Regions from separate parts of the Lentilitoribacter sp. EG35 genome, predicted to be linked through region 2. Evidence: predicted binding sites of a transcription regulator. Region 2 holds the regulator's gene; each other region holds the start of a gene.
The links. The regulator LexA, encoded in region 2, represses DNA repair genes until DNA is damaged. The targets are predictions, from matches to a motif close to TGTTCNNNNTGTGTTCNG.

Region 1 (7,468 bases), on a different contig from region 2:
TCGCGCGATTGAAAAACTTAAAGGACTGGGAAAAGCTCAAACATTGATTGGTGTTGCATTTTCTACCCAAGAGGTTGATGAGGTTCCAACGGATGACCATGACGTACCGCTTGATTTCATTTTAACTGAGCGTGGCTTGCGCGAATTTTAAAGCCCCCTTATAGAGGCGGCATGAGATTTCTATTTTTAGGTGATATGGTCGGTTCAACCGGCCGCGAAGCGGTCTGGGACCAGCTTCCGGGGTTGATATCTGATTTCAAACTCGATTTTGTTGTGGTCAATGGCGAAAATGCAGCTCACGGTTTTGGTATAACAGAAGAGATATTTTTAAAAACAATTGATGCTGGCGCTGATGTCGTGACCACCGGCAACCATGTTTGGGGGCAAAAAGAAGCGCTATCATTTTGTGAACGCTACGATACATTTCTTCGCCCTGCTAATTATCCAAAAGGTACACCAGGTCGTGGTGCGACTTTGGTTCAAGCGCGAAATGGTGCGCAAGTGCTTGTGTCAAACATCATGGGGCGTGTTTTCATGCATCCTGATCTGGACGATCCATTTGCGTGTGCCGAAGAGGTTCTTGGCTCTTGCCCATTGGGCGAGCAAGCGGATGCCGTTATTCTGGATTTTCATGCGGAAGCAACAAGCGAGAAACAGTGCTTTGGCCATTTCGTTGATGGGCGAGCAAGCCTGGTTGTCGGCACACATACCCATATGCCAACAGCGGATTGCCAGATTTTGGATGGCGGTACGGGCTATATGAGCGATTCAGGCATGTGTGGCGATTATAATTCATCTCTTGGTATGGAAAAAGAAGAACTGATCAATCGGTTCGTAACCAAAATACCAAGAGGGCGGATGGAAATTGCAACAGGTCCGGCAACAATTTGCGGTGTTGGCGTTGAAATTTCAGACCGTACTGGGTTGGCTGAGAAGATTGCACCACTTCGTAAAGGTGCAAGACTTGAAGAAACTGTACCTAGTTTCTGGTTATAGGACTTCACGGTACACATAATACAATAAACCTAGACCTTAAGGCGTTTTGTTTTTATAAGGCGGGAAATCGATTTTTAGATTACGAGAAATTACAAAGAGGGTTTCATGGCAGGCCATTCCAAGTTTAAGAATATTCAACACCGCAAGGGACGTCAGGATGCTGTTCGCTCCAAGATGTTCTCAAAGTTAGCTCGGGAAATAACCGTTGCTGCAAAAATGGGTGCGCCTGATGTGTCAATGAACCCGCGTCTTCGATTAGCTGTTCAGAATGCCAAATCATTGTCTATGCCAAAGGATAATATCCAGCGCGCAATTAACAAAGCTGCGGATAAAGATGGCGAGAATTATGACGAAGTGCGTTATGAGGGATATGGCCCAGGCGGTGTTGCCGTTATTGTTGAGGCTTTGACTGATAACCGCAATCGCACTGCATCAAATGTTCGAACAGCTTTTACAAAATCTGGCGGGGCATTGGGGGAAACTGGTTCGGTCGGCTTTATGTTCGACCGTGTTGGCGAGATTATCTACCCAGTAGAAGTTGGAGACGAGGACACTATCATGGAAGCTGGTATCGAAGCTGGTGCTGAAGATGTAGTTTCTGATGAAGAAACACATACGATCTATTGTGCTTTTGAAGATATTGGAGATGTATCGTCAGCACTTGAAGCTGCTTTGGGCGAGCCAAAAACTGTTAAGCCCATCTGGAAACCTCAAAACGAAACACCAGTTGACGAGACCAAGGCTGAGCAACTTATGCGTTTTATGGATGTTTTAGACGATGATGATGATGTTCAAAACGTTTATTCAAACTTTGATATTTCTGACGAAGTGATGGCTAAACTGTCCTAGGCAGGTTCTTTAATCGAATTTTCTAAGCCGGGCATTTGCTCGGCTTTTTTATTTTAAATAGTTTTGTGTGATTTGTTTTTGTTTTGTTCACGTTTTTGGTAGATGTTTATCACCTAAACACATAGGGTGAGCAGATGAACGACGCGATTCGAATTATCGGTATTGATCCGGGGCTTAGAAATACTGGCTGGGGCATTATTGATGTCTTGGGTAATTCTTTACGTTTTGTAGCCTCTGGTACAGTCAAGTCTGATGGTAAAGCTGATCTTGCCTCTCGCCTTTGTCAAATTTATGATGGTTTGGAAGGTATTATTCATTCCCATCAACCCTTTGAAGCTGCCGTTGAAAACACATTTGTGAATGTGAACCCGACTTCAACGCTAAAGCTTGGTCAGGCTCGTGGTGTCGCAATGCTTGTGCCTGCTCGATCAGGGCTTCGTGTGGCGGAATATGCACCAAATGCGGTGAAGAAATCAGTCATTGGTGTTGGCCATGGAGATAAAAAACAAATTCATATGATGGTCAAAGTTCTCATGCCGAAAGCAGAATTTACATCCGATGATGCGGCGGATGCGCTGGCAATTGCAATTTGTCATGCGCATAACCGCACGAGCGCAACCTATAAAATAGCGGCGGTATAATTATGATCGGTAAACTTAAAGGCACGATTGAAGAGATCGCTGGAGATTATGTCCTCATTGATGTGCACGGTGTTTGCTATGTAGCGTTTTGTTCGGGGCGCACATTAGGTAATATTGGTTCTGCAGGCGAGGCTGTCATCTTATTTATTGAAACCTATGTGCGTGAAGATCAGCTTAAACTTTTTGGTTTCGCAACCGAGTTGGAACGGGAGTGGTTCCGCCTTTTACAAAGCGTCCAAGGTGTTGGAGCAAAGGTGGCACTTGCTATTTTATCAACGCTCTCTGCTTCTGATTTGTCTAATGCTATTGCCTTGCAGGATAAAGCAATGGTCGCCAGAGCGCCCGGTATTGGGCCAAAAGTTGCGCAACGAATTGTGACTGAACTTAAAAACAAAGCACCACTTCTTGGTGGTCTTGATGCGCCGGATATGGGGCTCAAGCAGAATATTGGTGATGGCGTAGCATCCGCTCCTGTTGCCGATGCTGTATCTGCACTTTGCAATTTGGGATATTCGCGAGAGCAAGCTGCTTCTGCGGTCGGAGCAGCCATTCGCGATGCGGGCGATGATGCCGATAGTGCAAAACTTATTCGTCTTGGCTTGAAAGAACTGGCCAAGTAATGGCAACTAAAATTGAAAATGTTGACTTCCAAAGAATGATTGACACAGCTGCTGCTTTTTTCCTGGCAGCGGAGAGGTGTGTCCCTCCACTGAAATTTGGTGTGTATCCAGAACATTCTGTATCAGCGCCCACGATCGTTAATTATGCATTGTCAGTTGAGATAGTTTTAAAAATTCTGTTGCGTCATTATGAGTGTGATTTACCAAAAGGAACGAATGGACATAGTATAAAAAAATTGTCAGAAGCTCTGCCAGAAAATAAACGCGGGTTTCTTGAGTATGAAGATGAGGCCATAAATGTTCTTGATACATCTTTTGTTGACTGGCGATATCCCTATGAATATGATTTTTTAGTCATTTCACCGAAAGGTTTTCGATCATTATTTTGTAAATGTTATAATGAAATAAGAAAGCTAAAACCTGATTTAATGTGTATTTATGAGAAGAATTGGGGTCAATTTGAGCCAGATTATTCTTGGGCTTGGCACGAAGAAGAAATTCGAGGCTTGTAGAGAAATATGAGCGATCAAAACCCCATACTAGACCCCAATAAATCTGGCGAAGATTTGGAAGCTACGCTGCGTCCTCAGTCGCTTGATGATTTTACTGGTCAGGCTGATGCACGTGCAAATTTAAAGATATTTATTGAAGCTGCGAAGAATCGTGGTGAGGCGCTGGATCATGTTTTATTTGTTGGCCCTCCTGGATTGGGTAAAACCACTTTGGCACAAATTATGGCTAAAGAACTTGGTGTGAATTTCCGCTCCACTTCTGGCCCTGTGATCGCGAAAGCGGGTGATCTGGCCGCATTATTGACTAATTTGGAAGAGCGGGATGTTTTGTTCATTGACGAGATACATCGGCTTAATCCTGCTGTGGAAGAAATTCTTTATCCTGCGATGGAAGATTTTCAGCTTGATCTTATTATAGGTGAGGGGCCTGCTGCTCGTTCGGTCAAAATTGATCTTGCAAATTTTACGCTTGTTGCAGCAACCACCCGTTTGGGACTTTTAACAACGCCATTACGTGATCGGTTTGGTATTCCGGTTCGGTTGCAGTTCTACACCGTCGAGGAGCTTGAAAGCATTGTTCGTCGCGGTGCGCGGATCATGGGTTTAAACATAACCGATGATGGCGCTAAGGAAATTGCCAGACGGGCGCGTGGCACACCGCGTATCGCCGGCCGCCTGCTACGCCGTGTTCGTGATTTTGCGGAAGTTGCAAAAGCGGAAGCTGTTACCAAAGAAATTGCTGATAATGCACTCACAAGACTATCCGTCGATGCAATGGGACTTGATCAACTTGACCGCCGTTACTTATCAATGATTGCTGATAATTTTGGCGGTGGTCCAGTTGGAATTGAAACCATTGCAGCAGGACTTTCTGAGCCACGCGATGCAATCGAAGACATTATTGAACCGTACCTCATCCAACAAGGTTTTATTCAGCGTACCCCACGTGGTCGGGTTTTAACCGGAAATGCGTGGAAACATATGGGGCTTAATCCGCCAAAAGATCTGGAAAAGACACAGATCAACTTGTTTCAGGATGGGGAATAGCAATGACATATCAATTTGAAGGTCGATTGACCGAACAAGGTCATGAGCTTATTCAACGTGTTTATTATGAAGATACCGATTTTTCTGGCGCTGTTTATCATGCCAGATATTTGCATTTTATGGAGCGAGGACGAACAGAATTTATCCGGTGCAAAGGGCTTATTCAAAGTGAAACGCTGAATAAAGATGACCCAGAAAATGCTGTTGCTTTTATGGTGTCAAAAATTGAGATTAAGTATGTAAAACCAGCTCGTATGGATGACGTTTTGACGATTCTCACCGAACCCTTGGCTGCACGTGGGGCTCGTATGGAGCTATCTCAGCGTGTTCTGCGCGGGGACGAAATCTTGATTGACGCTAAAGTCACTGTCGCCTGCGTAAATGGTGTTGGGCGGCCGCGTCGATTGCCTGAATCTCTTTCATAGCTGTAATTCTGTCATCTAATCAACGTGATTTGGTCCAATTCTAACGAATCCTAACGCTTCATTAACCATAATTATGGCCTATTGCCCTCAAGTTTGTCTTGTAAGATCGCGCGCCATTGTTTGACCGCATTTTTTAGACATTAAAGCATGAACGAGTATGCCATATTTGCTTCGAAATCTGCTTTCTTGAGGTGTTTGGTACTATTCTATGATCGTTTAAGGGACTGAAAATGGAACAAGTTGGATTGGCCGCTACTTCTGACGTGACGCTTTTGTCACTGTTTTTAGAGGCAGGTTTTGTCGTAAAATTAGTGATGTTGGGACTTCTGGCTGCCTCAGTCTGGACATGGGCAATTGTTGTCAACAAGGTTATTGCGTATAAAAAAGCTAAGATACAGCTTGATCGTTTCGAGGATTTGTTCTGGTCGGGGCAGTCTCTGGAAGAGTTATATCGATCTCTTTCAGAACGAAAAAAGAACTCAGGTATGGGCGCAATTTTTCTAAGTGCGATGCAGGAATGGAAGAAATCATTTGAGCGCGGTGCGAAAACCCCGATGGGTCTTCAAATGCGGATCGATAAAGCCATGGACGTTGCACTGGTACGCGAGTCAGAGGCTCTAGAGTCTCGTCTTGGTTGGTTAGCGACAATTGGTTCCGCTGCACCATTCATTGGCTTGTTTGGTACCGTGATTGGTATCATGACATCATTCCAGGCGATTGCGGGTTCTAAGTCCACAAATTTAGCCGTTGTTGCTCCGGGTATTGCCGAGGCGCTGTTAGCAACTGCGATTGGTCTGTTGGCAGCGATCCCAGCGGTGATTGCTTATAACAAATTTTCCGCAGATGCTGCGAAATTAAGCTCGCGTATGGAGGGTTTTGCCGACGAATTTTCCGGCATTTTGTCTCGTCAATTGGATGAGCGTTCGCAAGTCCAACAACATGCTTCGCAGTCACAAACATCGCATTCTCAAGCATCAATGTCTGGAGTATAGCTATGGCTATGATGATGCCAAATACCGGTGGTCGCTCAAGCTCTCGTAGACGAGGGCGCAAACTTGCGCCTATGAGTGAAATTAACGTGACACCGTTTGTTGATGTGATGCTGGTACTATTGATTATCTTCATGGTTGCAGCCCCTCTTCTAACCGTTGGTGTGCCGATTGATCTACCGGAAACGCAAGCAAAATCATTGAATTCTGAAACGCAGCCGATAACAGTTTCGGTCAATTCAGAGGGCGGTGTTTTCTTACAGGAAACAGAAATTCCAATTGATGAAGTGGTCGCAAAACTGGAAGCGATATCGACAACTGGCTACAGCGAACGCATTTATGTGCGCGGCGATACAAATGCTGATTATGGCACCGTTATGAAAGTGATGGCGCGCATCTCAGCCGCAGGATTTAAAAATTTGGGACTTGTAACTTTGCAGGAGCAGGACGGGTAGAACGTGCAGATAGGCCTTGTTATATCATCGTTTTTGCATGTTGCGATATTAAGCTGGGCTTTGCTCTCGTTTAATGCGCCCAAAACACTTGCGGTTGCCGATGTTGAATCCGTACCTGTTTCGATTGTCCCAATTGAAGATTTGACGAAAGTTCTTGAAGGTGTAAAGGAAGCAACCGCGAAGAAGAAGCCTGCACCTAAAAAGACTGAAGTTCGGACGAAAGTTGAAGACGCTCAGAATACTGGTGAAAACTCGGTTGACTTAAAGAGCCTTAAGGTTCCAACACCAAGTGAAAATGAAGTGGTGTCTAAAGCACCGCCAAAATCCGAAGACAAGCCTAAGCCAACCGCGGAGCCATCACTAAAGCCAGAACCTGTTGAGCAGGTCCAACCAAAACCAGAGACAAATGCGACAACCGCAACAGAGATCGCAGCTCTTCCGAAGGAAGCGACACCAGTTACGCCCGATCCGGTCAAAGAAGCTATAAATTCAAGCGAACCTGAAGCTGAAAAGCGAGTTGAATTACCCAAGACAGGTCCTGTTCCGATTTTAAGAGAAAAATCAGCGCCAGCGAAAACGGCTAAAACCCCGGAACGTAAGAAAACTGAGGTCGCGAAAAAAGAAACGTCATCATCTAAGAAAAGTGATTTTAATTCAGACGAGATTGCATCACTCTTGAATAAACAAGATGCACAAGGGGGCGGTGCGAAACGGTCAGCCAGAGATGAGGGCTTGGGCGTGAAAACAACGAAGCCCGCCAGCAAACTCTCACAAAGTGAAATGGATGCACTTCGCGGGCAGATTCAAAAATACTGGAATATTATTCCCGGATTAGCAGATGGGGGTGAAATTCGGGTGACGGTTTCCATGCAGTTGGATAAGTCCGGCAATATTATCGGTCAACCCGATGTTAATGCAACGGGTGGATCTCAGT
Region 2 (7,468 bases):
ATGCGCTGATGTGGATCAGTGATATCCGTTGAATCATGATAAAATGAAGACATTGCACCCACACAACCGCAAAGCACGGCCATCGGGTGAGCATCTCTACGGAAACCCGTGAAAAAACGAGACATTTGCTCATGAACCATAGTATGCTTGGTCACACGGTTGTCAAAATCAAGTTTTTGTTCTGCAGATGGCAATTCGCCATGCAGAAGAAGATAACAGACTTCCAGAAAGTCACCTTCACTTGCCAGCTGTTCGATCGGGTAACCGCGGTGCAGCAGTACACCTTTATCACCATCGATGAATGTAATGTCTGAATCACATGATGCGGTAGATGTAAAACCCGGATCAAATGTAAAAGCATCTGTGTTCTTGTAAAGTGCGCTAATATCTATAACATCAGGGCCCAGAGTACCAGAGCGAACAGGGAAGTCATATTCCTTGCCTTCGAAGTTCAAGGTCGCTTTTTTATCTGTCATAATTTTTCCCTTTTGCCGTATCTTATCGCCATAGTCATGGCGAGACTTTCTGTTCTAATTATCATGTGCATTAGCTATACGATTTGCATCTCAATGCCAAGTTTTTATCATAAATATTGTGCAGTGCAATGTATAGAGCGCTTATGCAAACCAAAGGTAATGTTGACAATAGTTGGGCGTGGGTATCATTGTATCCATAAGGGAGCGGTGAAAATCGTTGAGTGGGTGCATTGTCGACCGAAGATGAAAATTATCAAATAGATAAGAGGGAGAGTGCGGACCGTAAAGTTCCTAAAAACCCTATATATATGGATTTAAATCGGTTTATACGAGGCTTGGTGACACCTGCTCCGGCGCCGCTAAAACAACCTGCAATACAAAGATGGCTGGATGAAGAAGTACATTTTGGCCATACATTTCTCTGGTTTCCAATTGCGCTCATTGCTGGCGCATATTTTAATTTCACGCGTCAAAATGACATCCCAATTGCCGCTCTTATTTTGCCCTTTTCAATTCTTTTGACAATTCGTGTCTGCATAAATGGTTTGTCTGTCCGGTCAAAATATATAGTCAGCTTGGGGATGGCATTTATTGTTGGTGCGATTGCCGTCAATTTTGAACACCGGGGTGAGTTTATTATATTGGATCAGTCCGTAACAATCAACGTCGAAGGTCTTGTTATCGCTAAAGAAATCGGGGTTAATGATATGCCTCGATATAAAATTGAAGTGGTTGATACTAGTAATCCAAGAATATTTAGGTCCCCGACTGTCATTCAACTTGTTGCACGTAGTTCTCATAAGGTTTTTGAGGTTGGGGAACCAATAAAAGGACGCGCGCGACTTTCGCCGCCGTCAGGGCCGGTTTTTCCAGGAGGCTATGATTTTTCGTCAGCAGCTCTGCAAAAAAATATTGGGGCCTATGGATTTTTTTACGGTAAACCAGAAAGAGAAGTCTTATCTGCACCTCCTAAATTGGATTTGAGAACCAAATTTCTGGTCTCGGTAAATTGGGTACGAAGCGAAATAGCATATCGAATTAGGCAACAGCTGGATGGGGATGCCGCTGGAATAGCTTCGGCGCTCATCGTATCTGATCGAAGAGCAATAAGTAAAAGTGCTGTTGAGTCTTTAAGAGCGTCAGGACTTGCTCATGTCTTGGCAATATCTGGCCTTCATATGGTACTGGCATCCGGCACTTTCTTTTTTGCACTGAGATTAATACTCAGCTTATTTCCGACACTCGTGCAGTCATTTCCGGTGAAAAAAATAGCTGCATTTGGCGCGATCATCGCTGCAAGTTCTTACCTGACTATTTCTGGAGCTCCGATCTCAGCGCAACGGGCTTGGATCATGCTGGTCATCGTATTGTTAGCAGTATTAATGGAACGACCCGCCATTACATTACGCAATGTAGCAATTGCGGCAATCGTTATAACCGTCATCTCACCATCAGCAGTGATGACACCTGGTTTTCAGATGTCATTTTCCGCTGCAGCGGCGCTCGTGGCCATTTATACAGGTTGGGCAAATTTTTCTGCAGCCTATGAGCGCTCGAGGGGAGGTATCTATGATGGCTTTATATTTCTCGTTCGGTTTTTTATAGGTCTTGCCGCAACTGCAATCATAGCTGGACTTGCAACTGGTATCTTCGCTGTTCAGCATTTCTATCAGTTCGCAGGGTATGGCGTACTAGGGAATGTTCTTGCCATGCCAATTGTCACGTTGTTGGTCATGCCACTGGCACTTCTCTCTGTGTTACTCATGCCATTTGGCCTTGAAACTTGGCCGCTGATGGCAATGGGATGGTCAATTGAAATAGTTATTATGATTGCAGAGTGGGTGGCCAGTTTAGGCAGCAATATTGCAATCGGGAAGCCGTCTCCAATCGCAAGCTTCCTAGCGTCCGTTGGTTTTGTTGTGTTTATCTGTTTCAGAAGTAAGTTGCGTTTTACAGGATTGGCTTTGATTGGGTTCTCAGCATTGGGATTGTTAATGGTAAACCCCAAAATTCCTGACATGTTGATTAGCGAAGATGGCAAGCTTGTAGGAATTCGCAAGTCAAATACAAACCAGTTAAGTATTAATCGATCACGACCATCAAAGTTTATTCTTGATCAATGGTTAGATGCCTATAAGTTTCAGATAGGTAAGCCAATACAGCTTTCTAATAAGCAGAAAGCCAAGGAGTTGCTTTCGGAGGAGGCGGTTGAATTTTGGCCCAAGTTTGATGGACTCTCAAACCAGACCGCGTTTGCGGAGTTTAAATGTGTATCGAGTCAATTCTGCTACTTTGAAAACAGCGAGGTCAAAATCGCAACAATTACAGATCAAAGATATTTAAGAATCGCCTGCGATCGCGCAAATATTGTAATCTTGTCTACAAGGCTAAAAGACGAAAACAGCACTTGCGATAAGAATGTAATGGTGCTTGATCAAAATTCACTGCGAAGAACAGGTTCTCTTGCCCTATATCGCAATCTGGACAAGACGTCTCAATCTACCCTCGATTGGAATATTGTAAGCGCCATTAACAATAGCGTTCGGCCTTGGACATCTCACCGCTATTACGACTGGCGAAGCCGCAGCTACAAAATGCCAAATGGTGAAATCGTCAAATACCATGGCCTCACTAATTTCAAGGCCAACGCACCAGAACTGAATACCAAAACTAATGATAGCGGCGAATAAGACCTACCAATTTGCCTTGAACTTTAACACGGTCAGGTCCAAAAATTCGTGTTTCATAGGCTGGGTTAGCAGCTTCCAGAGCAATTGAATCACCCTTACGACGAAACCGTTTTAGTGTAGCTTCTTCTTCATCAACAAGTGCAACGACGATGTCGCCGGGTGTGGCATGGTTGGTATCTTTAATTACGACCGTATCGCCATCAAAAATTCCAGCCTCAATCATTGAATCACCTTTGACTTCAAGAGCATAATGATCTCCAGATCCAAGCATATCAACCGGAACAGCCACATTATGCGTATTGTGTTGTATTGCCGATATGGGAACACCCGCGGCAATCCGCCCCATGACCGGAACGTTTAATGCGCCGGCATTATCATCATTGGATGCTTTAGGCTTCAAACTCTGTGTCGGTGTTCTATCTTTGCTGCCCTCAATAACGCTTGGCGTAAAGCCGCGCGGCGGAGGTGATGTGTTTTGGTAGCTCTCTGGTAGTTTTATAACTTCAAGTGCACGTGCTCGATTAGGGAGTCTTCGAATAAAACCACGCTCTTCGAGCGCTGTAATTAAGCGATGGATTCCAGACTTAGATGCTAAATCAAGCGCGTCTTTCATTTCATCAAATGATGGAGGTATACCGGATTCTTTCATCCGCTCATGAATGAAAAATAATAACTCTTGCTGCTTACGGGTCAACATATGATATACCTTTGCAAAATGAAACAAATCAAGAACAATTCTTATATGTTCTATATGTGTTCCGCAAGTGTTAAAAAACATTTAAAGAACATTGCTATGAAATTACGTGTTTCACTTGAACAAAGAGGAACATAGACGGAATACATAAATGTTATTGAACAATTGGATCATATTAGATGATGAATCTGGCAGATCCTTGGTTCAGCCGGTACATGTAGATGATTGAAAAATATAATGAATTTATAGATGATTAGTTAAAGCGAGTTGCGTAAGCCTGTTATCGCACTGTTCTATTCTTACTGAACAAGAAATATTTGGTTTTGCTTTGCAAAATTAATTCCAAATAGTTCAACTATCTAACAAGATTACGTCGCAAGTATCGCCCTTTTTCGCCGGTTTTGCATTTGGGGGGCGAATCAAAAGACCATTTGCATCGGCAAAGACACGTACCAGAGATGAATCCTGCCGAGAAAATGGGGTAGCAGTTAGGTTTCCATTTTTATCATATTCGATGCGGGCTCGCATATAATCTTGTCGGGAGGCGTTTTCCGTAAGATCAACTGTAGTTCTCGCTTTTTGGATGACTTGTGTTGCCCGGTTTCCGCTAAGCTTTCGAACAAGCGGTGCTAGAAATAAATTGGCCGTCACTAAACATGATGCTGGGTTACCCGGTAATCCCATGAAACGCATGTTACCAAGTTGGCCAAACATAAGTGGCTTACCAGGACGCATGGCGATTTTCCAAAAATTAAGCTCCATACCCATGTCGATAAGAGCTTTTTGTACCAAATCATAATCGCCAACAGATGCGCCACCAATGGTCACAAGAATATCGGCTTTGCTATCAATTGCTTTTTGCACGCGTGTTTTGATATCATCCAAATTATCGGTAGCTATTCCGAGATCGACAGCATTTGCTCCTGCGCTCGAACATAAGGCCACAACGCCATAGCTGTTAGATGAAATGATCTGGTTTTCATCTGGTGTTCCGCCCGGTTTTACGAGTTCGTCACCCGTTGCCAGAACGTAGACATCTGGTTTTTCAAAAACCGCCATATGTGACTGGTTCATACATGCAGCTAGGGTGAGGGCGGAATAGTCCAGGCGTCGAGATTTTTCCAGCAGCATCTGATTTTCATCAAAATCAACACCTTTGAGCCTGATGTGCCGATCTTTTTGTGCCGGGTCAGTAACTTTGATGACGTTTTCTGCAATGATCTTGGTGTTTTCCTGAATGAGGATCGTATTAGCCTGAGCGGGCACTGGCGCACCTGTGAAGATACGGACAGCCTCACCTTTATTTACAACACCTGTGAAACTTCGCCCTGCAGCGGATTCACCAACAACACGCAATGTCATGCCAGCTTTGCAGGCATCATCATAGCGAACCGCATAACCATCCATTGCTGATGCATTAAATGGTGGCTGCGCGCGGTTGGATGAAATGTTCTGGCTTAAAATGCGACCATGAGCATCGCTGATTGAAACCTTTTCTTCACCCTTAGGTTCAGCACCCTTAAGAAGTCTTGATAATGCTTCGTCAACGGGAAGTAGGCTCATGATGTAGCGCTATCCGATAAATCTGCATGCCACTCGCCAGATTTACCCCCAGTTTTCTTAACAAGACGAATGCCACCGATTTCCATGCCTTTATCCGCCGCCTTAGCCATATCGTAGATGGTTAGGCATGTAACAGAACATGCCGTCAGCGCTTCCATTTCGACACCTGTTTTTCCTGAAAGACGAACGGTAGATGTAATGCGTAAACCGGGAAGTTCAGGTGCTTCTTCAATATTCACCGCGATTTTAGTCAATAGTAGCGGGTGGCAAAGTGGGATCAGGTTTGAGGTCTGTTTTGCAGCCATAATGCCAGCAAGGCGAGCCGTGCCGATAACGTCACCTTTTTTAAGGTTACCCTCGCGAATGAGCGCAAGTGTTTCAGGTGCCATTTTAATTTGACCAACCGCAATAGCTTCTCGCGTAGTCGCAGTCTTATCACCTACATCGACCATAGAGGCAGACCCATCTTCAGCTAAATGTGTGAGTTTGCCCTCGTTCGTCATCATCTATCACCAACTCTTCTGGCTGCCCCTAAAAGCTCTTTAGTCGCCTTGGTAACGTCTTCTTGGCGCATAAGACTTTCGCCCACCAAAAATGTGCTGATATCTGACTTTTGTAAACGCAAACAATCATCATGAGTAAATATGCCGCTTTCTCCAACAAGCAGGTAATCATCGGGTACCATCGCGGCTAAGCGTTCTGAATTGGAAAGCGAGACTTCAAAGGTGCGTAAATTTCGGTTGTTGACACCCAGCAATCGACTATCAAGTTTGAGTGCTCGTTCAGTCTCGATCTCGTCATGCACTTCAATAAGCGCGTCCATACCAAGTTCAAAGGCACAATCCTCTAAAGCCTTAGCCTCATCGTCACTTAGGCATGCCATTATAATGAGAATTGCATCTGCGCCCCATGCGCGCGCTTCATAGACCTGATAAGGTTCAAACATGAAATCTTTGCGCAAAGCGGGTAGGGCGCAGGCATCTCTTGCAGCAGTTAAAAACTCAGGCGCGCCTTGAAAAGACGGAGTATCAGTAAGAACAGAAAGGCATGACGCACCGCCCTGTTCGTAGGCTTTGGCAAGTTCCTGCGGGTTGAAATCTTCCCTAATCAAACCTTTAGAAGGACTAGCCTTTTTGATTTCTGAAATAAGGCCAAATTCTCCATTGGCTTTTTTTGTATCTAGCGCTGCTTTAAATCCACGTGGAGCATCACCATCGGCGAACTTTGCCTTTAGATCGCTGAGGGACATTTTAGCCTTGGCAACTTCTATTTCGACGCGTTTATATTCTTCGATTTTCTTTAAAATGTCAGCCATATTTAGCTTTCAGTTGGGGCTAAGCGATTGGAGGTTGCAACAAGTTGCTCAAGTGTATTGAGTGCTGCACCGCTATCAATCGTTTTGGCTGCTATTTCAACGCCTTCAATCAAGGTTTCGGCTTTCTGTGCTACAATCAAGCTAGCAGCGGTATTCAGCAAAACAACTTCTCGATAGGCGTTTTTATCGCCCTGTAAGACACCTCTAAGAGCTGTGGCATTTTCTTCACCACTTCCGCCTTTAAGTGCAGATAGATCAACACGTTTTAAACCTGCATCCTCTGGCGAGACAGTAAAGTTCTTGATCTGTCCATCGAGAAGAGCTGATACTTGGGATTCACCCGTTGTTGTCAATTCATCAAGACCATTGCCGTGAACAACCCAGACTGATTTTGAACCACGGTCTTTTAGCACATGTGCGAGAGGTTCTACCCATTCGGGTGCAAAAACGCCTGTAAGTTGGCTTTTGACGCCGGCTGGGTTGGAAAGGGGGCCAAGCAGGTTAAACATTGTGCGTGTGCCCAGTTCAACCCGTGTAGGCCCTACATAACGCATGGCAGAATGGTGGTTTGGCGCAAACATAAAGCCGATACCGGCCTCATGAATACATGTTTCAATGCCTTTAGGGTCCAACGCCAGGCTTAGGCCTAGCGCAGATAGACAATCTGCAGTTCCTGCTTTTGATGAAAGGGCCTTATTGCCGTGCTTGGCAATTTTTACACCGCAGCCTG
Region 3 (7,468 bases), on a different contig from region 2:
CCAAGCCACAAATTGACCCCTTTGCATTAAGTATTTTGAATAATCAGACACAAGGTATCGTGATTTCTGATCAGAAAGATCGGGTTATTTTTGGTAATGACGCATATCGAATGCTTGTCGGTTCGACGGGCGGGGAAGCATTAAAGTCTATTGGCGCGCTACTTAATCAAGATCCTGGGGCTACAGAAGCTGCATATAGATTGATAAGAGCTGTACGAGATCAAAAATCGTCCTATGAAGAATTTCGCCTTGATGCGCCAATTGGTAGTCAGACAGATGATAAGGGTCCACGTTGGTACAGACTTTCTGCAAAACCCTATAGTGATGAGACCCGAGACCAAATGATCGCATGGGAACTCATTGATATAACTGAGGAGAGAGCCGACCAAGAGCGTGTGTTCAAGGAGTTACAATACGCTATTGATTATCTTGATCATGCGCCAGTTGGGTTCTTTTCCGCCAACAATAAGGGTGAGATTGTTTATCTAAATGCGACCTTGGCGGACTGGCTTTCAATTGATCTAACGAGCTTCAAAACAGAAAATGTTCCGATTTCTAATATTGTTGCTGGAGAAGGGCTTGCGTTAATTAATTCAGTCCAAGCAGAGCCTGGGCTAAATAAGACAGCTTTCATTGACCTTGATCTATTGAAAACGAATGGTCAAAGCCTGCCTGTTCAACTTGTTCATAAAGTTTCGGCCACTCATGATGGGGCTCCAGGTGAAAGCAGAACTATTGTCGTTGGCCGAAAAGATAATGATGGTGCGCAAGTTCCATCTGCGACCGCAGAGATGCGATTTACGCGGTTTTTCAACAATACGCCGATGGCGATTGCTTCCGTTGATGCATCTGGAAAAATACTCCGAACTAATGCACCATTTTTCAAAATGTTTGATGGAATTATTGGTCGGCAGCATATTGAAAATGGAGTTTTACTTGAAAGTTTATTCCGTGATGAGGATATTGACGGTTACCGTGAAAGCCTTGTTCAGGCAGCAGATAAGCAAGGCAATATCGCACCCGTAGATGCAAGACATCCAAAGGACGATGAGCGCTATTTTCGTTTTTATGTTAACTCGGTTATTGAGCAACCGGATGAGGTATCTCGTGAGCTAGCAATCATATATGTTGTTGAAACAACTGAACAAAAAGCTTTTGAATCTCAAATGGCGCAAACTCAGAAAATGAATGCGGTTGGCACGTTGGCAGGAGGTATTGCTCATGATTTCAACAATGTTTTAACGGCAATTCTTCTTTCATCGGATCACTTGCTTCTAAATTCTGGTCCCGCCAGCAGTGATTTTGCTGACTTGATGGAGATTAAACGTAATGCCAACCGGGCTGCCGTACTTGTGCGGCAATTGTTGGCATTTTCACGGAAACAAACAATGCGCCCGTCAGTGTTGTCCATGGTGGATGTTCTTGGTGATTTACGCATGTTGGTCGACCGTTTGACGGGAACAAACGTTAAGCTAAAGGTGGAGTTTGGCAAAGATGTATGGCCTGTTAAAACAGATCTCGGTCAATTTGAGCAAGTGCTTGTTAATTTGGCTGTCAATGCACGGGATGCGATGCCCGAAGGCGGAGAGGTTACAATTCGGACACGGAATGTGGAAGAGGATGAGATTGCAGCTCTGAATTATCGCGGAATGTCATCTGGTGAGTATGTTCTGGTTGAGGTTGAAGATCAGGGAACAGGTATAGAACCTGAAGTATTGGAACAGATTTTTGAACCATTTTTCACAACCAAAGACGTTGGTAAGGGAACGGGTCTTGGGCTGTCTATGGTTTACGGCATTATTAAGCAATCCGGTGGTTTTATCTATCCTGAATCTGAAGTTGGTAAAGGTACAACGTTCAATATATTCCTACCCCGCTTCGAAGAAATTGCAGCTGCCAATGATGATGAGCAGAAATCAGGAAAAGATAAAGGCGATGATGTTTCTATCGCAAAGAAGCCTGCGGACGCTAAACTTGGTGACGAAAGTTCTGACCTAACTGGTGATTCGACAACAGTCCTATTGGTTGAGGATGAAGAAGCTGTGCGTCGCGGTGGAAAGCGAATGCTCGAAACGCGTGGTTATGATGTGCACGAAGCAGGAGATGGTGCGGAAGCACTTGAAATTCTTCATGAACTTAAAGGCAAAGTGGACATTGTTGTATCTGATGTAGTTATGCCAGAAATGGATGGCCCAACGTTGCTACGTGAACTTCGTAAGGATTATCCGGATATAAAATTTATTTTTGTATCGGGCTATGCAGAAGATGCATTTGCAAAAAATCTGCCAGAAGGCGCTCAATTTGGCTTCTTGGCAAAACCGTTCTCATTAAAGCAATTAGCAACTGCTGTTCGTGATATGCTTGATAAATAGTAATTTATTTGCTTCACTTAGTTTGAAACGATTAATTCATCTTAATGCCATATTTCATGGTGACAACTGAATTACGGAAATTTTAACAGGGGGAATCCCATGAAAACCCAAATTATCGCCACTCTTCTTGCGGGAGTTTTCTTAGCGTCTTGTACCACAACTGATCCTTATACTGGTCAGCAAAAGATTAGTAACACAGGTAAAGGTGCCGCACTGGGCGCTGCTGCAGGTGCTGGTCTTGGTCTCCTAGCTGGTGGCGATGATCGCCGAAATGCGCTTGTCGGTGCTGGTATCGGCCTTTTAGCCGGTGGTGCAATTGGCAACTATATGGACCAACAAGAAGCTGAACTTCGTGCACAATTGCAGGGTACGGGCGTAACGGTTACACGAAATGGTAACCAAATTATTTTGAACATGCCGTCCAATATTACATTTGATGTGGGGCAATCGGTAATCAAACCTACATTTGTTAATACGCTTAATGGCGTTTCTATCGTTGTAAGTAAGTTTAACAAAACATTGGTAGATGTTTACGGTCACACGGATTCAACCGGTAGTGATCAGTCAAATCAGATTTTGTCTAATCAGCGTGCGCAATCTGTTGCTAATTATCTATCGCAAACTGGTGTAGACCCACGCCGCTTTAGAACTCTTGGCTTTGGCGAAACGCGTCCAATTGCAGATAATAGTACGGAATTTGGTCGTGCGGCTAATAGACGGGTCGAAATTCAACTTTCACCACTTAGTTAATCTAATAAATTGTCTGGCGTTTTGAACGCCAGACAATTTCAAGACTTATGACGCTAACTCAATCGCGATTTCTGTCGCGATTTTTGCGTTATTGCGCACAAGCGCAATATTTGTTTCTAGGCTTTTGCCGTTAGTTAATTCAAATATTTTTCCAAGCAAAAATGGCGTTACATCCTTACCGGATATGTTCTGCTTACTAGCCTCGGTAAGTGCTTGTTCAATATAGGTATTCATCTCACTAGCCGAAATTTCATTTGCCGTAGGGACGGGGTTTCCTACAAGCATTCCACCATGATTACCAAACTTTTGCCGTGTCTTCTCAAATGAAGCAACGTCCAACGCGTTTTCGACACGTAGCGGAGATTTATATTCTGACTTTTGTGACCAAAAAGCGGGAAAGCTATCTTGGCCAATCGTCACTATAGGCACCCCCAATGTTTCCAGTACCTCAAGTGTTTTGGCTATATCCAGAATGGCTTTTGCTCCGGCCGCGACCACAACAACAGGCGTTCTGCCAAGTTCTTGTAAATCTGCAGAGATATCAAAACTATCCGATGCTCCGCGATGTACGCCACCAATCCCGCCAGTCGCAAAAACTTGTATTCCAGCTTCGTGCGCCGCCATCATCGTTGCAGCAACCGTCGTAGCTCCTGTTTTCTTTTGAGAAATAGCAAAGGCCATGTCGGCTCTAGACACTTTCATTGCATCTTTGGTTTGAGCAAGTTCTTCTAGTGTCTTTTGCTCTAATCCGATATGTAAGTTACCTTGTATGACAGCAATTGTAGCTGGCGTTGCGCCACCATCGCGAATGAGCTGCTCGACGCCTGTCGCCATTTCAAAATTGCCCGGCCAAGGCATGCCATGTGTTATAATAGTTGATTCAAGAGCAACAATTGGCGCCTTGTTGTCGATGGCCTGTTTTACTTCATTACTAAAATGCAATTGCATTAGATATCCTGCTTTGATTATTGTTTGCCGATCTTTAATCTGGCTGCATTATTGCTTCAATAGTTTTTGTTGATAATTGCTCACTACATGCACCGTTTACTTCTATTGTTATTTTGGCGGCAGCCAGACCAGTGCTTAACGCTTCTTCTGCGTTGGCGTTTTTTAGTGTTGATGCAATGAAACCGGAAAGTATGGCGTCGCCTGCGCCGGTCACATCCTGTATTTTATCCGAAGGGTAGGGCGGTAGGCTGATTGTTTGGGTATGGTTGGAAAAATAGTGCAGGCCATTTGACCCATCTGTAATAATTCCAGACTTCAGTCCCATATTATGAAGTTGCTCAATCAATTCCGGTATGGAATGCTTTGTAAGCCCCGTCAATTCTATTGCTTCGTTCATATTCATCGATAATAAATTAAGGCTTGGTAGCGAGGGTTGAAGTCTTTTGACTTTGGCAGGTGAAGTTGCCACTGCATACCAGCTGCATTGCTCAGTTTTTAATTTACCGATGGCGCTTGATATATGTGCCGGAAAATTCGCGTCTGTTATGATTATATCAGCTTGTGTGATTTTCGTTCGTAGCTTCTCTGTGAGAAAACTTTCCGTAGTAAGTTCATCATAAAGCTGCATATCCGCTAAAGCTGCAATAAGTTCACCATTTTTATCTTTAAGAGCTGTGTAGCTTGGTGAATTGCCTTCAAGCTGAATTGGAAAGTCAATAAAATTTGATAAATTTCGCAACTTGTTTTTAATCGCAAATGTTAGGTTGCCATCCGCACGCGGTGAGGAAAATATCACGGGAATATCTAATTGTGCTAAGTTACTTGCTACATTAAACGCGCCGCCGCCTATGTCTTCCCTCATGGTTCCCGGGATGCTCGAACCTGTTATATAGGGTTTGTTCATGGTTCCATTTCGGTCGATATGAGCACCACCCATAATAAGAATAGGTTTCAATGGGTTATTCCTTTCGGCGAATCGTCTATCATGCTGAAAGCGATTTTAGTTTAAATCTATTTGACTTGAAATAGATTGTTGAAGTTGTTGGACAAAAATAGAACATATTCGTATTTATTAAATATTTTCATATAGTTAAGTTGGTATTGCCAAATGAGAACAAATAGAGTACGTTTAGGTTATGGAAGCGCTGATTACTTGCGGCGGCTAAATAATTTGAAGGTATGTAATCATGGGACAAAACTCTTTGCGACTTGTAGAGGAAAAATCAGTGGATAAAAGTAAGGCGCTGGATGCAGCACTTTCTCAGATTGAGCGATCATACGGAAAAGGCTCAATCATGAAACTCGGCTCAAATGAGAGTGTTGTCGAGATTGAAAAGGTTTCAACAGGTTCTCTCGGCCTTGATATTGCCCTTGGTATTGGTGGTCTGCCTAAAGGCCGTGTTATTGAGATTTATGGTCCTGAGAGTTCAGGTAAAACGACCATGGCATTACAGACGATTGCTCAAGCTCAAAAAGATGGCGGTATCTGTGGTTTCATTGATGCAGAGCATGCTCTTGATCCGGTTTATGCGCGTAAGCTTGGTGTTGATCTTGAAGACCTTTTGATATCACAGCCAGATACTGGTGAGCAGGCATTAGAAATTACGGATACACTGGTTCGTTCTGGTGCGCTTGATGTTCTTGTTGTTGATTCTGTGGCAGCTCTTACTCCCCGAGCAGAGATTGAAGGTGAAATGGGCGATAGTCTCCCGGGCTTGCAAGCTCGTTTGATGAGCCAAGCCTTACGCAAGTTGACAGGTTCGATTTCAAAATCAAATACCATGGTTATTTTTATCAACCAAATCCGTATGAAAATTGGTGTGATGTTTGGTTCACCGGAAACAACAACAGGCGGCAATGCGCTTAAATTTTATGCATCAGTCCGTTTGGATATTCGCCGTATTGGTGCTGTAAAGGACCGCGATGAAATTGTAGGTAACCAGACACGTGTTAAAGTTGTAAAGAATAAGATGGCACCTCCATTTAAGCAGGTTGAATTTGATATTATGTATGGTGCAGGTTCTTCCAAAACGGGCGAATTGGTTGATTTAGGAGTCAAAGCTGGAATAGTCGAGAAATCTGGCTCCTGGTTCTCATATAATAGTCAACGCTTGGGACAGGGACGTGAAAACGCAAAGCAATTCCTTGCTGATCACCCAGAAACTGCGGATGAGATTGAATTATCATTGCGTCAGAACGCTGGTCTGATTGCAGAGCAATTGCTTGATGACCCTTCTGGTGGTGCATCCGATGATAAGGATGATGCTGCAAAAGCTTAATCTGCTTTAAGTATTTGAAATTTATTTGTCGTCTCCATCATTTGATGGGGGCGGCTTATTTATCTTTGCTTTGTCATATTCTTAGGCGCTTGGCGGGATTCGGAAGATTATTTGGTTGATTAAGCCTTCTTTCAGCCTTAAGAAAAAACTACTTTTGGCCATTTGAGGTTTGATTAGGTATGAGCGGCGTAAACGATATTAGATCTGTATTTTTGGATTATTTTAAATCCCACGGACATGAAGTTGTATCTTCTAGTTCGCTGGTTCCGCAAAATGATCCAACATTGATGTTCACAAATGCCGGAATGGTTCAGTTCAAGAATGTTTTTACGGGGCTTGAGCAGAGACCATATTCGACAGCTGCAACATCGCAAAAATGCGTACGTGCTGGTGGTAAGCACAATGATCTGGATAATGTTGGGTATACAGCACGCCATCATACATTTTTTGAGATGTTAGGTAATTTCTCATTTGGTGACTATTTTAAAGAGCAAGCCATTCTCCATGCGTGGAATTTGATAACTAAAGAATATGCTCTACCGGAAGAGAAGTTATTGGTGACCGTCTATTCAGAGGATGACGAGGCTGCGGATCTTTGGAAAAAAATCGCTGGTTTGAAAGATGATCGTATCATTCGGATTCCAACCAGTGATAATTTTTGGTCTATGGGTGATACTGGACCTTGTGGCCCATGTTCTGAAATTTTCTTTGATCATGGTGAAGATATATGGGGTGGCCCTCCCGGCTCACCGGAAGAAGATGGTGATCGCTTTATCGAAATTTGGAACCTTGTGTTCATGCAATATGAGCAGATTTCCAAAGATCAACGCGAAAACTTACCTAAACCATCTATTGACACAGGCATGGGGCTAGAACGTATCGCTGCTGTTCTGCAAGGCAAGCATAACAACTATGAGATCGATTTATTTGAGAAGCTCATTAATGCGTCGGTTGAAGCAACGGGCGTGATGGCTGATGGCGATCAACTGCCTAGTCATCGTGTGATAGCTGATCACTTGCGAGCTTGCAGTTTTCTCGTTGCCGATGGTGTTCTTCCTTCAAATGAGGGGCGTGGTTATGTGCTTAGACGTATCATGCGTCGTGCAATGCGACACGCTA
Region 4 (7,468 bases), on a different contig from region 2:
TCGTGCTGTCTTAGAAATTATCGAGCCTAATCGGGAGATTCGCGAAGAGAAACTTGATTCCCTACTGGATGAGTTCTCTATTTCTCATTTGAGATCATCACCATCTATAGCCCTATCCGGTGGTGAACGCCGACGACTTGAAATCGCTCGTGCATTGGCATCGGATCCGACATTTATGCTGTTAGATGAGCCGTTTGCCGGAGTTGATCCAATCGCAGTAGCCGATATTCAGGATCTTGTTCGTCACTTAACACGCCGAGGAATTGGTGTTCTAATTACCGATCACAATGTGCGCGAGACGCTCAGTCTCATTGATCGAGCCTATATAATTCACGCTGGGCAAGTGTTGACCCATGGGCAACCCGACGAAATTGTGAACAACCCCGATGTTCGACGCTTATATCTGGGTGATAACTTTTCGTTCTAGATGAACTTTACATAACCCGTTTTACACAGAATATGGGGCGTGATGAGTTCCCGAGGGTTTTGACTCTAAGCAAAATTTATGCCAATCCTACGGAAGAGTGTAAATAATCGGTTTTATCGACTTAACCCATTATTTTTGAACTGTGTTTTTGGAGTTTGTGTATGTCATTGTCAGCACGTATGAACTTAAAACAAAGTCAATCGTTGACGATGACGCCGCAATTGATGCAGTCAATTCGCCTTTTGCAATATACTCCCTTGGAATTGTCTCAATTTATTGACGAGCAAATACAATCAAATCCCTTGTTGGTATTGGCGAATAAAGATGAAGACCCTCCCGTTCAAATGGATGATCAGGTTCAGTCTTTAGATGATAATTTAGTGGACCTAAATGAAGTTTCATTGATGGCGGATGGCGATATATCACAAGTTAAGAACATGGAGAATGTACTTGATGTGAATATGCGCAATGTATTTCCTGATGATGAAATAGCATCAAAATCCAATTCTGAACTACGTAATCGGGACGATTACAGCGTTGGCCCATCGGGTGAATTGCATGTATCTGGCGCGAGTATTGATCTTGACAGCTTTTCTGCCAGTGCACCTGGCATGAGAGAGGCTATGAGCGAGCAGATAGCACTCGAGTTTAAGAGCGAACGCGAACGACTTATTGCCGTTGAACTCATAGATTATCTTGATGATGCCGGTTATTTCGATGGGCATTTAAGTGAAATTGCAAGTCGGTTTGCTGTTGAGTTAACTCAGGTTGAGCATATCTTGGCTAGAGTTCAACAGTTCGATCCACCGGGCATTTTTGCGCGAAATCTAGGCGAATGTTTAAGCGTGCAACTGCGACGGCAGAAAAAATTTCATCCGGCAATGGAATCGCTCATTGAGAATCTTGAACTTCTGGCGCGCAAAGATTTTGTTTCCCTGTGTAAGATTTGTGATGTCGATGAGCAAAAAATTTTGGAGATGGTGGCTGATATCCAGTCGCTCGACCCTAAGCCGGGAACAAGTTTTGTAACTCAAGGTGTACAAACAGTGATTCCAGAAATTTTGTTGAAGATACTAGATGATGGTGCTTGGCAAGTTGAAATTAATTCACAGACACTACCTCACATCCTTGTTGATCAATCTTATTTTTCAACGATTACAAAAGGTGTCGATAAGACAAGCGCTGATTATAAGTTCATGAATGAATGTTTGCAGTCTGCGAATTGGCTTTCAAGAAGCCTTGATCAGCGTGCGCAAACAATCATTAAGGTCGCCACAGAGATTGTCAAACATCAGCAAGAATTTTTTGATAAGGGTGTGCAGCACCTTAAGCCATTGAATTTAAAAACAATTGCCGAAGCTGTAGGTATGCACGAGTCTACGATTTCACGCGTAACGTCCAACAAATATATAATGACACCACGTGGACTATTCGAATTAAAATACTTTTTTACAGTTTCAATTTGTGGTGTCGATGGACTGAATAATCATTCAGCCGAATCAATTCGTCAAAGAATTAAAGTTCTGATTGATGGAGAGGATGTGAAGAATGTTTTATCAGATGATAATATCGTCTTGCTTCTTAAGCGTGAAAATATTGAGATAGCACGACGTACGGTCGCAAAATATAGAGAATCTCTAAATATTGCATCTTCTGTGCAGAGGCGGCGTGAGAAAAAAATACTTATGCGAGTTGGAACATAGTTAGATTTAAATCAGTGAGTTACATGATGTATTATTTCAATTAACGGAAGTATTAAGCGCAAATTGTTCGATTGATTTTTAGTTAAAATTTGACAAATGGATCAATTAGTCATATGAGCTGCGCCGCGTTTGTTTTTTACAACAAGATCAAGAAATTATTATATCCACAGCCTGAATAAAAGTAACCAATTTGCTTGGAAGCCAAGCTTTATTGGCCTAAACTGTTTTGGCAAATAACATTGAAAGGATGCTGGATGACTATACGCGTTTCTGGAAAAAATATGGATATCGGTGAAGCTTTTCGTACTCGTATTGAGGACCATATAGCCGATGCTGTAACGAAATATTTTGCTGGTGGTTATTCTACTCAGGTCACTGTTGAGAAATCTGGTTCAGGATTTACGACAGACTGCAAAATTCATCTAGATACGGGAGTTATTCTGCAAGCAACGGGCGAAGCTGCGGATCCGCAGCTCTCTTTTGAAGCCGCGGCCGAGAAAGTTGAAAAACGCCTCAGACGTTATAAAAGAAAATTAAAAAGCCATCAGATTAATACGAATCCGAGTGCTTTTGCCGAAGTTGCCTATAGTGTAATGGGTACAAATGATGTTGTTGAAGAAGAAGTTGCAGAAGATTATGCGCCAGCAATTGTGGCGGAAAGTACAAAACAACTTGCAATAATGTCGGTTGCGGATGCTGTAATGTCATTAGATATGACTGATGATCCGGTTATGATTTTTAAAAATGCTGGTAGTGATGCCATTAATGTGGTTTATCGCCGAAATGACGGCAATATCGGTTGGGTTGATACCGGTGATGTTAAAAACTGATAAGCATTAGCTTATTTCAGTCAAGGGGTAGATAGTTATGTCGCTCGCAGATTTAATTGCGCAGAGTTCGATACTTCATGCGCTTAAAGCAAGTTCTAAAAAGCAAGTTCTTCAAGAGCTTGCTGCTTGTGCCGCGGAGGAAGTCGGACTTTCTGAACGTGAAATTTTTGATGTAATTTTGCAGCGTGAACGCTTGGGTTCTACTGGTGTTGGCAATGGTATTGCTATTCCACATGGAAAATTGCCAAAGTTAGATCGTATTTTATGCTTTTGTGCAAAACTTGAAACTGCTGTAGATTTTGAAGCATTGGATGATCAGCCAGTCGACCTGATTTTTCTACTTCTTGCACCAGAAGATGCCGGCGCAGATCATCTTAAAGCATTGTCACGTATTGCCCGTGTTCTCAGAGATAGTGATAAAGTCGAGAAAATTAGAGGTGCGCAATCAGATTCGGCCATTTATGCACTTTTGACACAAACATCAGCGTCAAACGCAGCCTAGTATTCGGCATCCAATTTTTCTTAGTGCCAAAGTTCATTTGAACGCTTAATCTTTCCCCTAATGCAATGTCACAGGGGAAAGTTCATCTTCTGCCGCTCGAAAGAACGTACGAGTGCGGTCATCACTAAGATAAATTGGTGTTCCATCGGCGGCAAACAAGGCCCATAGCTCTTGACCCGGCTCAAGTTCTTCTTCCATTGGGAAGCGTTCATTAACTTCTTCAGATGATATTTTACGAATATAGGCAACTTCACCAGCACCCATGAGTGCGAATTCATCAGCCGTTTCGATGTCATTTTCATAGATTGAAAGCATTTGTCTCTCCATGTTTGGGAGCTGTGATGCTTCATGATCACAACACGCGATTCCTCAAGCAAGTGTTAGAATCACCTTGCTTATTGAATGATAGGCTTAGTTTGATACAGAAATGTTAATTTTCTTTATCATTCGTTCCGGTTCTGGTCTGATAAGATCAACTGAGAGCATGCCGTTTTTTAATTCAGCGCCACCGATTTGCATACCATCGGCGAGAATAAAGACCCGCTGAAACTGCCGTGCAGCAATGCCGCGATAGAGAAAATCGCGCTCTTGATTATCAATTTGTTTACCACGAATATAGAGCTGGTTTTCCTCAGTTGTTACATCAAGCTCATCTTCAGAAAATCCGGCAACAGCGAGAGTAATGCGCAACTTTTCAGCCCGATCTGATGTGTCTGAGTGAATGCGCTCTATATTATAGGGTGGATAGCCTTCTGCGCCCTTCGCAACGCGTTCCAGCGTTTTTTCCATCGCTTCAAATCCAAGTAGCAATGGGCTAGAGAATGGTGCCATACGTGTCATTTTGTCCTCAATTCAAGCAACAAGTTCAAGGCCCGAATTCGGCACCTTGCCCTATATATGGAGGTCAAGAGAGATCTTTTCAAGGCGTTAAAAGTCAAACCAGAATCTGCAGATCTAACTGATCTCTAGAGAGCATCCAAATCATCTGCCATCGGTATAGCCGGTTGAGCACCAGCTTTAAGGCAGGCGAGAGACCCGGCGATTGCCGCACGTTCAAGGGCTGAGCCAAAATCAAGACCAGCATCTAATGCTTGAGTAAAATAACCACAAAATGTATCACCCGCGCCCACAGTATCAATTGGTTTGATGGTCAATCCGCGTGCAGAATATTCTTGTCCCTGGTCAATAGCGATAACGCCATCACCGCCGAGTGTAATAACTAGGCTGCGATTTGTTTTTTGATGGTAATTTCGCATTGCAATGATACGATCTTCGGCTGAAAGAGTACCTTTTCCGATCAGAAGATCAAATTCAGTTTCATTCGCCACGATAATGTCGGCAAGAGGGGCAATATCAATAACATCATCGCTCATGGGTGCAATATTGAAGACTGAGCGAATGCCTCGCGTTTTCGCACCTTCTAGTGCTGCCTTTACGGCATCGACACTGATCTCCATTTGCAAGAGGATACTATCATCTTTATTCATACTATTGAGCAGAGGCTCCACATCCGCGACACTTACTTTACCATTTGCGCCTGCGATCACAGCAATCATGTTCTCGGCATCGTTGCCGACCAAAATAAGGGCCGTTCCGGTTGGCCCTTCAACACTTTTCACAAATTTAAGATCTGTACCTGCTGATTTTAGTAATTCTAATGCCGGTTCTGCAAAATTATCTTGCCCAACCGCGCCTGCCATCTTCACGCTCGCACCTGCTCTTGTTGCGGCAAGTGCCTGGTTCGCGCCTTTGCCTCCCGGCGCGGTAGAAAAGCTGTCGCCATGCACCGTTTCGCCCGGCAGCGGTAATCGCTCGGCCGTTGCTATAAGATCCATATTTATTGATCCAAATACGCTAATCATGTAAACTCCTCGGGTTACGCCATGCTACGGTCTTAAGTTTAGCCGTCCTTTTTCTTGAGCGGGCTTTACGACTGACATTGGTTTTTGTTCGGGTTTTTCAATATTAACTGAATCAGTATCTTGAAAATCCATATCTTCAATTTTGGCACTACGTTTTGCAATTTTATCAGTTGATGTCAAAATCTGATCTATATCGCGCTGGCTTTGGCCAAAATGTGTTTGTAATTTACGCACGCGATCATCTAGGCGGCCTATGTCGTCCATTAGGCGGATCACCTCTCCTTGAATGAGATGGGCCTGCTCTCGCATCCGTGCGTCTTTCAGGACCGCTTGTATGACCTGTATCGACAGCATAAGAAGCGAAGGTGACACGATGACAACGCGGGAACGGTGTGCCTTTTGAATAACACCTTCAAAATTCTCATGAATTTCAGCAAAAATAGACTCAGATGGTACAAACATGAATGCGGTATCTTGGGTCTCGCCTGCAATGAGATATTTTTCAGAAATATCTTTGATGTGCTTCTCGATATCAGCACGAAATTGTCTGGAGGCCTCTGTCGTTGCGCGATCATCCGCAGCCTTCTTAATGGCATTCCATGCTTCTAATGGAAATTTCGCATCGATAACCAAATGCGGAGAATCATTTGGCATTTTTACGGTGCAGTCGGGGCGAGAACTGTTGGATAGCGTTGTCTGGAATTGGTAAGCCCCGATGGGAAGGCCATCTTTAATAATGGTTTCCATCCGCGATTGGCCAAATGCACCGCGCGTTTGCTTGTCTGATAAAATGGCTTGTAACCCAACCACATTTTGCGCAAGTGTCTGAATATTGTTTTGTGCTGTGTCGATAACGGCCAAACGTTCTTGCAACTTAGATAGGTTTTCATGGGTGGCTTTGGTTTGTTCAACAAGTGAATTGCCAAGTTTTTGGCTCATCCCATCGAGTCGATTGTTGATATTTTGATTAAGCTCGGACTGTCGGGAGCCAAATAGCTCGGCCATGGTCGTCATGCGACCCTGCATCTCTGCCTGCACTTTCAAAAGATCATTCATCTGAGATTGCGCGGCCATTGAGTTTTGCATTTCAAGATCGCGCGCTTTATGCCGATTGTTTGATGCTCGCCACAGCAGTATAAAAATTGCAACAAGCATTATGACAACAAGCGCAATAACACTCGCAAGAACTTGCCCAAAACTTATGTTAAGCCCGCCCAAGGTTACAATTGTCGTCGACAGGAAATCAGATAAATTGTTCATTCGAACTAGATTATATGATTCTTTCTTGCTTGTCAGATCAAAAGGTGAACGGGAGGCGCCGATCTCAAAATATATTATTGACCTTAGACCTTGAACCCCCTATTTCAACGCACATGAGTATTAAGCCAATTGTCCTACTTCCAGATTCAGTCTTGCGCGAGAAATCTGCACCTATTGAACGTTTCGATGATGATTTGAAGCGTTTAGCTGCGGATATGACGGAAACAATGTATGATGCGCCAGGTATCGGCCTGGCAGCAATACAGATCGGTATTCCACGCCAGATGCTAGTCGTTGATGTGTCTAAAGATGAAGATAACAAAACACCGCAAGTTTTCATCAATCCCGAGATCGTCAAAAACAGTGATGAAATGAGCGTTTATGAAGAAGGCTGCCTGTCAATTCCTGAATATTATGCCGAAGTAGAGCGCCCTGCCGCCATTACCGTCAACTATCTTGATCTTTCAGGTAAGGCACAAACAATAGAAGCCGATGGGCTTATGGCAACATGTCTGCAACATGAGATTGACCATCTTAATGGTGTGCTGTTCATTGACTATCTCTCCAAGCTTAAGCGTCAGATGGTGATCAAGAAGTTTACAAAGCTTGCCAAACAAAACGCGGCAGTGCTCTGACCATTTAATTCAAAACTTAGGAGGTTCAATTGCGTATAGTCTTTATGGGCACGCCTGAATTTTCAACTGCCACACTCAAAGCATTGATTGATGCTGGGCATGACATTGTTTGTGTTTACACCCAGCCACCTCGCCCGGCAGGCCGTCGTGGTCTCGAGCTAAAACCGTCGCCTGTTCATGCACTTGCGGATAAGCATAGTATAGAAGTCCGCACACCTATCAGTTTGAAATCAGAAGAAGAACAATCTC

Region 1: ruvC (crossover junction endodeoxyribonuclease RuvC) is a predicted target of LexA. The motif match lies at 1,919-1,936, and genes of this name have one in related genera.
Region 3: recA (recombinase RecA) is a predicted target of LexA. The motif match lies at 5,181-5,198, and genes of this name have one in related genera.
Region 4: AB2J24_RS06025 (DNA recombination protein RmuC) is a predicted target of LexA. The motif match lies at 6,618-6,635, and genes of this name have one in related genera.

What each region holds. Positions count from the first base shown of each region.
Region 1 is NZ_JBFNGQ010000004.1:245,819-253,286, forward strand. It holds gene AB2J24_RS09780 (5-formyltetrahydrofolate cyclo-ligase) at 1-151, shown strand, start outside; gene AB2J24_RS09785 (TIGR00282 family metallophosphoesterase) at 172-996, shown strand; gene AB2J24_RS09790 (YebC/PmpR family DNA-binding transcriptional regulator) at 1,102-1,845, shown strand; gene ruvC (crossover junction endodeoxyribonuclease RuvC) at 1,980-2,486, shown strand; gene ruvA (Holliday junction branch migration protein RuvA) at 2,489-3,106, shown strand; gene AB2J24_RS09805 (hypothetical protein) at 3,106-3,618, shown strand; gene ruvB (Holliday junction branch migration DNA helicase RuvB) at 3,625-4,665, shown strand; gene ybgC (tol-pal system-associated acyl-CoA thioesterase) at 4,668-5,090, shown strand; gene tolQ (protein TolQ) at 5,321-6,082, shown strand; gene tolR (protein TolR) at 6,085-6,534, shown strand; gene AB2J24_RS09830 (cell envelope integrity protein TolA) at 6,538-7,468, shown strand, end outside.
Region 2 is NZ_JBFNGQ010000005.1:71,933-79,400, forward strand. It holds gene gltA (citrate synthase) at 1-476, opposite strand, end outside; gene AB2J24_RS10470 (ComEC/Rec2 family competence protein) at 707-3,166, shown strand; gene lexA (transcriptional repressor LexA) at 3,147-3,863, opposite strand; gene glp (gephyrin-like molybdotransferase Glp) at 4,212-5,423, opposite strand; gene moaC (cyclic pyranopterin monophosphate synthase MoaC) at 5,420-5,926, opposite strand; gene trpC (indole-3-glycerol phosphate synthase TrpC) at 5,926-6,738, opposite strand; gene trpD (anthranilate phosphoribosyltransferase) at 6,741-7,468, opposite strand, start outside.
Region 3 is NZ_JBFNGQ010000001.1:602,681-610,148, forward strand. It holds gene cckA (cell cycle histidine kinase CckA) at 1-2,372, shown strand, start outside; gene AB2J24_RS02770 (OmpA family protein) at 2,472-3,122, shown strand; gene AB2J24_RS02775 (pseudouridine-5'-phosphate glycosidase) at 3,168-4,070, opposite strand; gene AB2J24_RS02780 (carbohydrate kinase family protein) at 4,105-5,025, opposite strand; gene recA (recombinase RecA) at 5,258-6,349, shown strand; gene alaS (alanine--tRNA ligase) at 6,529-7,468, shown strand, end outside.
Region 4 is NZ_JBFNGQ010000002.1:449,888-457,355, reverse strand. It holds gene lptB (LPS export ABC transporter ATP-binding protein) at 1-427, shown strand, start outside; gene rpoN (RNA polymerase factor sigma-54) at 589-2,130, shown strand; gene hpf (ribosome hibernation-promoting factor, HPF/YfiA family) at 2,385-2,960, shown strand; gene ptsN (PTS IIA-like nitrogen regulatory protein PtsN) at 2,998-3,462, shown strand; gene AB2J24_RS06040 (DUF1150 family protein) at 3,520-3,777, opposite strand; gene AB2J24_RS06035 (Hsp20 family protein) at 3,874-4,302, opposite strand; gene AB2J24_RS06030 (ribokinase) at 4,428-5,324, opposite strand; gene AB2J24_RS06025 (DNA recombination protein RmuC) at 5,349-6,584, opposite strand; gene def (peptide deformylase) at 6,698-7,219, shown strand; gene fmt (methionyl-tRNA formyltransferase) at 7,249-7,468, shown strand, end outside.